2 linked regions of the Sediminicoccus rosea genome follow. Each later gene encodes a partner of the first gene's protein in a complex. Links are inferred from orthologs where the notes say so. Each region holds a gene or a part of one and is shown on either strand. Other genes may lie near its edges.

The links. Proteins that work in one complex are often made in the same cells at the same time.
Region 2: the proteins of metK (region 1) and groL are in contact, whole or in part, in a cryo-EM structure (PDB 8P4O), measured with the Escherichia coli proteins. The link is inferred for Sediminicoccus rosea from one-to-one orthologs.

Annotation. Positions count from the first base shown.
Region 1 is NZ_CP137852.1:887,447-894,982, reverse strand. Bases 2,200-5,099 are described here. They hold metK (methionine adenosyltransferase), read right to left. Parts: upstream 4,294-5,099; coding sequence 3,106-4,293; downstream 2,200-3,105. Other genes in these bases: R9Z33_RS04165 (D-amino acid dehydrogenase), read right to left, coding at 4,437-5,099; trmB (tRNA (guanine(46)-N(7))-methyltransferase TrmB), read right to left, coding at 2,265-2,969; R9Z33_RS04180 (M35 family metallopeptidase), read right to left, coding at 2,200-2,215. In the rest of the region: R9Z33_RS04190 (SDR family oxidoreductase), read left to right, coding at 1-456; R9Z33_RS04185 (tripartite tricarboxylate transporter substrate binding protein), read right to left, coding at 499-1,479; more of R9Z33_RS04180, read right to left, coding at 1,562-2,199; more of R9Z33_RS04165, read right to left, coding at 5,100-5,699; R9Z33_RS04160 (class I SAM-dependent methyltransferase), read left to right, coding at 5,734-6,552; R9Z33_RS04155 (class I SAM-dependent methyltransferase), read left to right, coding at 6,549-7,304; R9Z33_RS04150 (class I SAM-dependent methyltransferase), read left to right, coding at 7,301-7,536. UniProt on the Escherichia coli protein: Catalyzes the formation of S-adenosylmethionine (AdoMet) from methionine and ATP.
Region 2 is NZ_CP137852.1:4,936,240-4,939,315, forward strand. Bases 1-2,992 are described here. They hold groL (chaperonin GroEL), read right to left. Parts: upstream 2,324-2,992; coding sequence 677-2,323; downstream 1-676. Other genes in these bases: R9Z33_RS23775 (VIT1/CCC1 transporter family protein), read right to left, coding at 1-33; R9Z33_RS23780 (cold-shock protein), read right to left, coding at 148-351; groES (co-chaperone GroES), read right to left, coding at 2,368-2,658; R9Z33_RS23795 (usg protein), read left to right, coding at 2,951-2,992. Also shown: more of R9Z33_RS23795, read left to right, coding at 2,993-3,076.

The DNA of each region.
Region 1 (7,536 bases):
CGCGTGAACCTCGATGGAACCTTCCTCGGCTGCCGCTACGCGATCGGCGCGATGAAGGCCGCGGGCAGCGGGTCCATCATCAACATCTCCTCACGCTCCGGCATGGTCGGCATTCCGGCCGCGGCGGCCTACGCCGCCTCCAAGGCGGCCATCCGCAACCACACCAAGACCGTCGCGCTCTACTGCGCGGAGCAGGGATGGAAGATCCGCTGCAACTCCATCCATCCAGGGGCGATCCTCACGCCGATGTGGGAGCCGATGCTGGGCGACGGTCCCGGCCGCGAAGCGCGCATGGCGGCGCTGGTCGCCGACACCCCGCTGCGGCGGTTCGGGATGCCGGAGGAGGTCGCGGCTGTCGCGGCGATGCTGGCCTCCGACGAGGCCACCTACGTGACGGGCGCGGAGCTCCATGTGGATGGCGGCCTTCTCGCTGGATCCGCCGCCACGCCGGGATAGGCCGGGCCGCCCTCGCGCCGCATGGCGGCGCCGCGGCCAGGCTCAGCGCAGCTGCAGATCCATCCCGCGCGTCAGTTCGGTCCAGATGTCGCGCACGCGGATGATCGCGGCGCTGAAATCCTCGGGGCCGAGCCAGGCGGGGTCGGTGTCCATGGCCAGCAGACGCTGGCGGATGCTCTCGCGCTGCATCGTGTCGCGGAACACCTGCACGAGGCGCGCATGGACCGGCGCCGGCATGTTGGCCGGCCCCAGCAGGCCCGCGAAGCCCGACCAGCCGCGGCCCACATCCACCCCCTGCTCGATGAAGGTCGGCACCTCATTCATGCTGGCGGCCCGCGTGTCGCCGAGCGCCGCGAGCGGGCGCAGGCGGCCGCTCGCGATGTGCTCGCGCGTGCTGGTCAGGCTGTTGATGCCCGCATCCACCTCGCGCGAGAGATAGGCGACGACCATCGGCGCCTCGCCGCGATAGGCGACATGCGTCATCCCGAGATCGAGCTTGTTGTTCATGGCGAGCGCGAAGACATGCGCGCTCGACCCCGCGGCCCAGGAGCCGAGCGTGAGGCCGCGCCCGGCGCGCGCCTGGGCGCGGGCATAGGTGATGAATTCCTGCAGGGTGCGCGGCGGGAGCTCGGCCCGGATCATGAAGATCAGCGTGGTCGTGCCCATCTGGCCGATCGGGCTGAAGTCACGCACCGCGTCATAGGGCGCATTGCCCAGCACGATGGGGGACTGGACCAGCGGCGTGATGGTGAAGAGCAGGGTGTGACCATCGGGCGCGGCCTTGGCCACCGCGTCGGCGCCGATCATGCCGGCAGCGCCCGAGCGGTTCTCGATCAGCACCGGAACGCGCAGCATCTCGCTCATCGGCTCGGCCACCAGCCGCGCCCAGACATCGGTGGCGCCGCCGGCGGGAAAGGGCACGATGATGCGGATCGGCCGGTCGGGCTGCCAGGTCCCCTGCGCGGCGGCGGGGGCGGCGAGCGGCGCGGCAGCGGCCAGCGCCAGCAGGTTGCGGCGTTGCATGTGGTGTTTCTCCCTGGACGTCTTTGCCGGGGAGCCTAGCCAGCATTCCCGCCGCGCGCCAACGGCTTATCGCGCCGGGCGCCTATCGCGCGCCGGGCCGCGCCGGCCGCCGCTCGGGCAGGAACTCGACGAAGTATTCGTAGTTGTCGGCGTTCAGCGCCGCGCGGTCCGGCTCCTTGCGGGCCAGCGCCAGGGCGGCGCTGCGGCCATAGGCCATGTCGCCGGTGCCGGCGGCGAGATGCGTCATCTCATGCACGATCACGCCGGGGCGCGAATCCGCGCCCTCGTTGCGGGCCTGGAAGAACATCGGGCAGAGCGTCACCGTCCGCCGCGTCAGGTTGGCCACGGCGAACACCGGGCGGTTGCCGCAGGTCTCGGCCGTGCCGCAGATCAGCGGCGGGCGGCGCTCGGGCCGCAGCAGTTCCAGCGTGCGCGCGAGGCGGACGCGGATCTTGGGCGGCGGCGTGGTGCCGAACCACTCGCGCACATGCGCGTGATGCGGCTCGGCATCGATGAAGGCGACGGCCTCCGCGGTGCGCCGCTCGGCCACCGCGACGGCGTGCTGGATGAGGATCATCTGCTTCGCATCGCAGCCGGCATGCGCCGTCGCGGCGCCTTTCGGGCCACCCTGGGGGCCGGCCTGGGCGCCACCTTGCGCCACCGCCTCGCAGGCACCGAGGAGCAGGGCCAGCACGGCGAAGCCGGCAAGCCGGCGGAAGGGCATCGTCGCGGTCATGGCCGATGCTAGGCCGAAGCCTCGGCGGGCCGGAAGGGGCAGCCGCCGTTCAGGCGCCGCGGCGCCATTCCCAATAGAGCGGCCGGCGCCCGGCGGCGAGCGCCTTGGCCTCGTAGCGCGTGGGCGGCCAGCCCTCCGGCCGCGTGGTGGCAGGCGCTTCGCCCGTGAACAGGGTTTGCGCGGCGAAGACCTCGGTCACCCAGGCCTGGTAGGTCGGGTCATCGCTCGCCACGCGCCAGATGCCGCCGGGCTTCAGCGCGCGCGCCACGATGGGCAGCATCTCGGGATGCACGAAGCGCCGCTTGGCGTGGCGCGCCTTGGGCCAGGGGTCGGGGAACATGAGGAAGAGGCGCGAGAGGCTCGCCTCCGGCAGCGCCATCAGCAATTCCCGCGCATCCTCGGGCCAGAGGCGCAGGCGCGGCGGCAGGGGCGAGGTGGCTTCCGCGCCCTCGGGGATGATTTCGGTGAGCAGGGAGCAGAGGCCGTGCTCATACACCTCGCTCGCGATGATGGCGGTGTCGGGGTTGGCCTGCATCTGCGCCAGCGTGTGCTCGCCGCCGCCGAAGCCCACCTCGAACCAGAGCGCATCGGCGCCTGCCGCGAAATCCAGGTCGGTGAAGCGGATCCGCGGCAGCGCCTCGGCCAGCAGCTTCTCCTGCCGCGCGCGCAGCTTCTTGCCGCGCCGCCGCCCATAGAGGCGATGCGGAATCCCCTCGGGCCAGTCGTCCGCGTCGGAAGGAATGTCAGATGTCATGCGGCCGTGCCTGCGGGGCCATTCCGCCCCCTGGAGCCCTCGCGTGGCTTCGCCACGCGAGGATGAGCCATCCCATCAGGATGGAAACCAATCCGGGGTCCCCACGAAAGCGCGAAGCGATTTCGTGGGGGATAAATCAGCGCCCGAAGGCCGCCTTCAGCGCGGGGACCAGGTCGGTCTTTTCCCAGGTGAAGGTGCCCTTCTCCTCATCCGGCGTGCGGCCGAAATGGCCGTAGCTGGAGGTCGGCACGTAGATCGCGCGGTTCAGGTGCAGGTGCTCGCGGATGCCGCGCGGCGAGAGGTTCACCAGGTCCTGGACGACCTTGGCGAGCTTCACCTCGTCCACATCCTTGCCCGTGCCGTGCAGGTCGAAATAGACCGAGAGCGGCTTCGCCACGCCGATGGCGTAGGAGACCTGGATGGTGCAGCGATCGGCCAGGCCGGCGGCCACCACGTTCTTCGCCACGTAGCGCGCGGCATAGGCGGCCGAGCGGTCCACCTTCGTGGGGTCCTTGCCGGAGAAGGCGCCGCCGCCATGCGGGGCCGCGCCGCCATAGGTGTCCACGATGATCTTGCGCCCCGTCAGGCCGCAATCGCCGTCCGGGCCACCGATCACGAAGGTGCCGGTCGGGTTGATATAGAGCTCGTTGTCCGGGCACATCCAGCCGGCGGGGAGCGAGGTCTCGATCAGCGGCTTCAGCATCGCCTTGATCTGCGCCTGCTCCAGGCCTTCCTCATGCTGCGTCGAGACGACGACCGAGGTGGCGCCGACGGGCTTGCCGTCCACATAGCGCAGCGTGACCTGGCTCTTCGCGTCGGGCAGCAGGCCCTTCACGGCCACATCGCCATTGCGGCGCATCTCGCTGATGCGGCGCAGGATCAGGTGCGCGTAGTAGAGCGGCGCGGGCATCAGGTCGGGCGTCTCGGTGCAGGCATAGCCGAACATGATGCCCTGGTCGCCGGCGCCCTCATCCTTGTTGCCGGCCGCGTCCACGCCCTGCGCGATATGCGCGGACTGCGCGTGCAGGTGGCACTCCACATGGGCGTTCTGCCAGTGGAAGCCTTCCTGCTCGTAGCCGATATCCTGGATCGCCAGCCGCGCCTTGTGCATCAGCAGCTCGGGCGTGATCGAGGCGGGGCCGCGAACCTCACCGGCGATGACCACGCGGTTGGTGGTGACCAGAGTTTCGCACGCCACGCGGGCATACGGGTCCTGTTCGAGGAAGGTGTCGAGCACGGTATCGCTGATGCGATCCGCGACCTTGTCGGGGTGGCCTTCGGAGACGCTCTCCGAAGTGAACAGGTATTCGCCCTTGTCGCGCATGGCTTGGTTCGGCCTCTTGTCGCTGGATGAGTGTTCCGGAACGGGATCAGCCCGCGGAATCACCCAGTGGGCGACCGGACACCCCGGTCAGGCTGGCCCACCTCACGCGGGCGCGGGGTGTTTGGCAGCGCCCGCCCGATGGGTCAAGGCATCGAACCCATCCGGAATCCATCCAACGGAATGGGTGGCGCGCGCCCCGCGATCTCCGCCGCCAGCACGGCGGCGCTGCCCATGGCCAGCGTGAAGCCGAGCGAGCCCTGACCGAGGTTGAGGTAGAGCCCCTCCATCCCCGGCGCGCGGCCCAGGATGGGCAGGCCGGTCGGCGTTGCCGGGCGCAGCCCGGCCCAGGGGTTCAGCTCGCGCCAATCGGTCGCCTCGGGGAAGGCGGCGCGGGCCTGGCGCACCAGGCTGGTCAGGCGCTTCTCCTCGAAGGCCGTGGAATAGCCCACCACATCCGCCATCCCCGCGACGCGCAGCCGCCGGCCGATGCGCGCATAGACCAGCTTCGCCGCGCTGTCGGTCACGCTGATCCGCGGCGCCGCGTCGTCACGCTGGATCGGCAGCGTCAGCGAATAGCCCTTGAGCGGATAGACCGGCAGGTCAAGCCCGAGGGGCCGGGCCAGCGCCCGCGCGCCGACGCCCAGCGCCAGCACCACCGCATCCGCCTCGATCACGCCCTGGCTCGTCATCACGCCGCGCACCCGCCCCTCGGCGCGGATGATCTGGGTGGCGCGCAGGCCCAGGCGGAAGGTCACGCCCGCATTGGAGCGCGCGAGGCTGGCCGCCAGCCCCTCGCAGAACATGCGGCAATCGCCGGCATCCTCGCTCACCGTGTGGATGCCGCCGGCGATGCGGTGGGCGATGTGGCCGAGCGCCGGCTCCAGCGCCAGGCATTCCTCGCGCGAGAGGGCGCGCTGCTCCGTCCCCCACTTCGCCTGCAATTCCATCTGGCGGCGGGCGCCGGCCATGGCGGCCTCATCCGGCTGCAGCACCAGCTTGCCGGCGGGGGCGAAGGCGAAGTCGAACCCCTCCCGCGCCGCCAGCTCGCGCATCAGGTCGCGCGAGAGGTAGCTCAGCAGCAGCAGGCGGCGGGTGGTCAGCTCCGCCGTCGCGGGATTGCAGGCACGCAGGAAGGCGATGAGCCAAGCCCATTGGCCGGGATCGGCCTGCGGCCGGAAGCGCAGCGGGCCGTCCGGGTCCAGCATCCAGTGCGGCACCTTGCCGATGACGCCGGGGCCGGCGAAGGGCGCCACATAGCTATAGGACAGCTGCCCGCCATTGGCGAAGCTGGCCCCCTGCCCCACCCGGGGCTCGGCATCCAGCACCGTCACCGCGTGCCCCTCCTCGGCCAGGGCGCGAGCGGTGGCGAGGCCGGTGACGCCGGCACCGAGGATCAGGACATGCATGGCCCATTGGTGCGGCGCGGGGCGCGCAGGGTCAATGGCGAAACCCTCCGGCCTCTGGTATCTGCGCCGCATGAACCTGCCCACCGCCCGTCTCTCGGACGCCGAACTGCTCGCGCGCATGCAGTCCTTCCACTGGTGGCATTCGATCCCGCTGCGGCCGGGCCTGACGACCTTCGGCGGCAAGACGGAAGCGATCCTGGCGCAGGAGGAGGAGGCCTTCCTCGGCCCCTTCGACCTGACCGGCCGCAGCGTGGTGGACATCGGCGCCTGGAATGGCGCCTTCAGCTTCGCCGCCAAGCGGCGCGGCGCCGCCCGCGTGCTGGCGACCGACAGCTACATCTGGAACCACCCCGTCTGGCGCGGGCGCGAGGCCTTCGAACTGGCCCGCGACGAACTCGGCCTCGAGATCGAGGCCAAGATGATCGACCCGCCCGACATCACGGAGAAGCTCGGCCTCTTCGACGTGGTGATGTTCCTGGGCGTCTTCTATCACCTCTACGACCCGCTGGACGTGATGGCCCGCCTCCGGCGCATCACCCGGCAGATGCTGCTGGTGGAGACCCACCAGGACCTGCTCGGCACGGCGCAGCCCGGCATGGTCTTCTACCCGAGCGACATCCTGAACCAGGACGCGACGAACTGGTGGGGCCCCAACCCCGCCCTCATGCTCAGCCTGCTGCTGCAGCTCGGCTTCACGCGCATCTTCTACCGCGACCACCCGACGCTCGGCCGCGCCCGCGGCGTCTATGCCGCCTTCACGCCCGAGGTGGAGGACAGCCTGGTGCGCGGCTTCGATTCCAATTGGCTGGACCTGGACGTGCCCGGCGCCATCGAAGGATTGCTGACGCCGTGAGCGAGGCCGAACTCCGCGCCGCCGTCGCCGGCCATCGCTGGCTGCAGAGCCTGCGCCTGCGCCCCGACCTCGTCACCCCCGGCCTCAAGCCGGAAGCGCAGCTCCAGGCCGAGGAGGCCGCGCTGCTTGACACGCTGAACCTCAAGGGCGCGCATGTGCTGGAGGTCGGCGCGGGCAACGGCGCCTTCAGCTTCGCCGCCCTGCGCCGCGGCGCGGCCCGCGTGCTGGCGACCGACCACCTGGCCTGGACCCTGCCGGGCAGCGACGCGCTCTCGGCCACGCAATGGGCCGCGCATGCGCTGGGCGCCAGCCTCGAGATGTCGCCGCTCGACCCGCGCGAGCTGACGCCGCGCTTCGGCAATTTCCACGTGGTGATGGCCACGGCCTGCTTCGAGCAGCTCTTCAACCCGATCCAGGCGCTGCGCGGCATGCGCGCCGTGACCGAGCGCGTGCTGCTGATCGAGACGCTGCAGGACGGCCTGGCCGATACCCGCCCGCTGATGATGGGCCATGGGCAGACGCTGCCGATCGGCGGGCCCGAGGGCGCCTGGGTCTTCGGCTGGGCTCCCAATCGTCCCCTGATGACGCACCTGCTGACCGACCTCGGCTTCAACCGCGTGCTCTACCGCGACCACCCGACGCTGGGCACCGCGCGCGGCCTCTACGCGGCCTTCCTGCCAGAGGCGCCCGATGGCCTGCTGGAGGGGTTCCACACCCCCTGGATCAACCTCACCCATCCGCAGGCCGCATGACGGCCCGGACCGATCTCTCCGACCAGGAATTGCTGGCGCGGATCGGCCGCATCACCTGGTTCCACTCGCTGGAGCTGCGGCCGGGCCTGGTCACGCCCGGCGCCAAGAGCCTCGCGGTGCTGCGGCGCGAGGAGGAGGCGCTGCTCGGCCCCTTCGACCTCACCGGCCGCTCCGTGCTCGACATCGGCGCCTGGAACGGCGCCTTCACCTTCGCCGCCAAGCGGCGCGGCGC
Region 2 (3,076 bases), 4.0 Mb from region 1 along the record:
GTCGCGATAGGGGTGGGGGGCAGGCTGATCCATGGGGCGATCCTACCTCATCCGGGCATCGCGGCGAAACCTCCGCATGGCGCAACAAAAAAGGGCGCCCGGTGAGGGGCGCCCTTTCGGCTCGACAGTCCCGTGGGACCGTCGAATTCAGCTGGCCTTGAGGTTGACCGCGGACGTCTTGCCGCGCTCTTCCGCCAGTTCGTAGGAAATCTGCTGGCCATCCTTGAGGCCCTGCAGGCCGGCGGCCTGAACCGCCGTGATGTGCACGAACACATCGGAGCCACCACCGGCCGGCGAGATGAAGCCGTAACCCTTGGTCGCGTTGAACCACTTCACGGTGCCAGAAGCCATCCGCTTATTCTCCAAAAGCATGCGCGCGGGAATCTCCGGCGCATTATCACCCACTCCAGCCGGACTTCGCAGGACATGCGCTTCACGCCCACACCTTTCCCGGCAGGGGCACGCGATGTCCGGCGGGTACACATCCAGCGGGTCTGAAGAGAGCTTCTGGGGTCGGCACGGCAAGACGAAGGTGGGAGCACAAGCGCAGATCGGCCGGGGGAAGTCAAACAAAACCGGCAGGCCTTCTGCCATGCACCGGACGCGTGGCGCGCAAAAAGAAAGGGCGGCCCTTGCGGACCGCCCCTCCCGTTACGCGAACCGAGGTGACCTGGACTTAGAAGTCCATGTCGCCCATGCCGCCCATGCCGCCACCGGGGCCACCGGCGGGCGCCGCGGCCTTCGCCGGACGCTCGGCCACCATGGCTTCCGTGGTGATCAGCAGCGAGGCGACCGAGGCCGCATCCTGCAGCGCCGTGCGCACGACCTTGGTCGGGTCGATGATGCCGGCGGCCACCAGGTCCTTGTACTCGTCGAGCTGCGCGTCGTAGCCGAAGGTCCACTCGCCCGAGCGGAGCACTTCACCCGCGATCACCGCGCCGTCCTTGCCGGCGTTGGTGGCGATCTGCTTGACCGGCGCCTGGATCGCCTTGCGGACGATCTCGATGCCGACCTGCTCGTCGCTGTTCAGGCCCTTGAGGCTGCCCAGGTTGGTCGAGGCGCGCAGCAGCGCGGTGCCACCACCCGGAACGATGCCTTCCTGAACGGCGGCGCGCGTCGCGTGCAGCGCGTCGTCCACGCGGTCCTTGCGCTCCTTCACTTCCACTTCGGTGCTGCCACCGACGCGGATGACGGCCACGCCACCGGCGAGCTTCGCCAGGCGCTCCTGCAGCTTCTCGCGGTCGTAGTCCGAGGTGGTCTCCTCGATCTGCGCCTTGATCTGCTCGCAGCGGCCGTTGATCTCGTCCTTCGAGCCGGCACCATCCACGATCGTGGTGTTCTCCTTCTCGATGCGGATGGTCTTGGCCTTGCCCAGCATCGCCAGCGTGACGGTCTCGAGCTTGATGCCGAGGTCCTCGCTGATCAGCTGGCCGCCGGTCAGGATCGCGATGTCCTCGAGCATCGCCTTGCGGCGATCACCGAAGCCCGGCGCCTTCACGGCGGCGATCTTCAGGCCGCCACGCAGCTTGTTGACCACCAGCGTGGCCAGGGCCTCGCCTTCCACGTCCTCGGCGATGATGACGAGCGGACGGCCGCTCTGCACCACGGCCTCGAGCAGCGGCAGCATCGGCTGGAGCTGGGAGAGCTTCTTCTCGAAGATCAGGATGTAGGGCTGATCCATCTCCGCGATCATCTTCTCCGCATTCGTGATGAAGTACGGGGAGACATAGCCGCGGTCGAACTGCATGCCCTCGACGACGTCGAGCTCGGTCTGGATGCTCTTGGCTTCCTCGACCGTGATCACGCCCTCATTGCCGACGCGCTCCATGGCGGAGGCGATCATCTCGCCGATTTCCTTCTCGCCATTGGCGGAAAGCGTACCGACCTGGGCGACCTCGGCGGAGGTGGTGATCTTCTTGGTCTTGGCCTCGAGCTCCGAGACGACCTGGGCCACGGCCTTGTCGATGCCGCGCTTGAGGTCCATCGGGTTCATGCCGGCGGCGACAGCCTTGGCGCCCTCGCGGACGATGGCCTGGGCCAGCACCGTCGCGGTCGTCGTGCCGTCACCGGCGGTGTCGTTGGTCTTCGAGGCCACTTCGCGCACCATCTGGGCGCCCATGTTCTCGAACTTGTCGGCGAGCTCGATTTCCTTCGCGACGGTCACGCCGTCCTTCGTGATGCGGGGCGCACCGAAGGACTTGTCGATCACCACGTTGCGGCCCTTGGGGCCCAGCGTCACCTTCACGGCATCGGCCAGGATGTCCACGCCACGAATCATCTTCTCGCGCGCGGAAGCGCCGAACTTCACGTCTTTGGCAGCCATTTGATCACCTCATATGGGGTTGAAAGCGATGGTCGTTCGGGCCTTTAGGCCTCGACGATGCCCATCACGTCGGATTCCTTCATGATCAGCAGCTCTTCGCCGTTGACCTTCACCTCGGTGCCGGACCACTTGCCGAACAGGATGCGGTCACCCGCCTTCACGTCGAGCGGGCGGACCTTGCCCTCTTCATTCACGGTGCCGGCGCCGACGGCCAGGACTTCACCTTCCTGCGGCTTCTCCTTGGCGGTGTCGGGGATGATGATGCCGCCCGCGGTCTTTTCCTCGGCCGTGATACGGCGAACGAGAACGCGGTCGTGCAAGGGGCGGAACTTCATGTCGGTTCTTTCCTCCTGATGAGTCAGGCTATGGGAACCTCCCCGCGTGCGGCGCCTGTTGGCACTCACTGGCGAGGAGTGCCAGCGACTTAGGCTTGGCCTCAGGCAGAGTCAAGACAGATGGCAGCACTCTCTGAGTGCGAGTGCTAATCCGCTGAATCAACAGAAGATTTTTCTGGCGAAGCCGCTTCCGATCATGTCAGCCTCATGACGTGACCAGCCCGTCGGACGGGCCGGCAGGAGGATCAGCCGGTCCCGCGGGTTGGAAAACGACCCCGAAGGAGGCTGCTTGATGCTGGATGTACTCTCCCCGATGGTCCGCCAGAAGGACTGGAGGCTCACCACCGCGGAAATCCTCTACCACATGCCCGACCACCCGGGCGTCCTGCAGACCTTCATCTGGCAAAAGCACGACCTG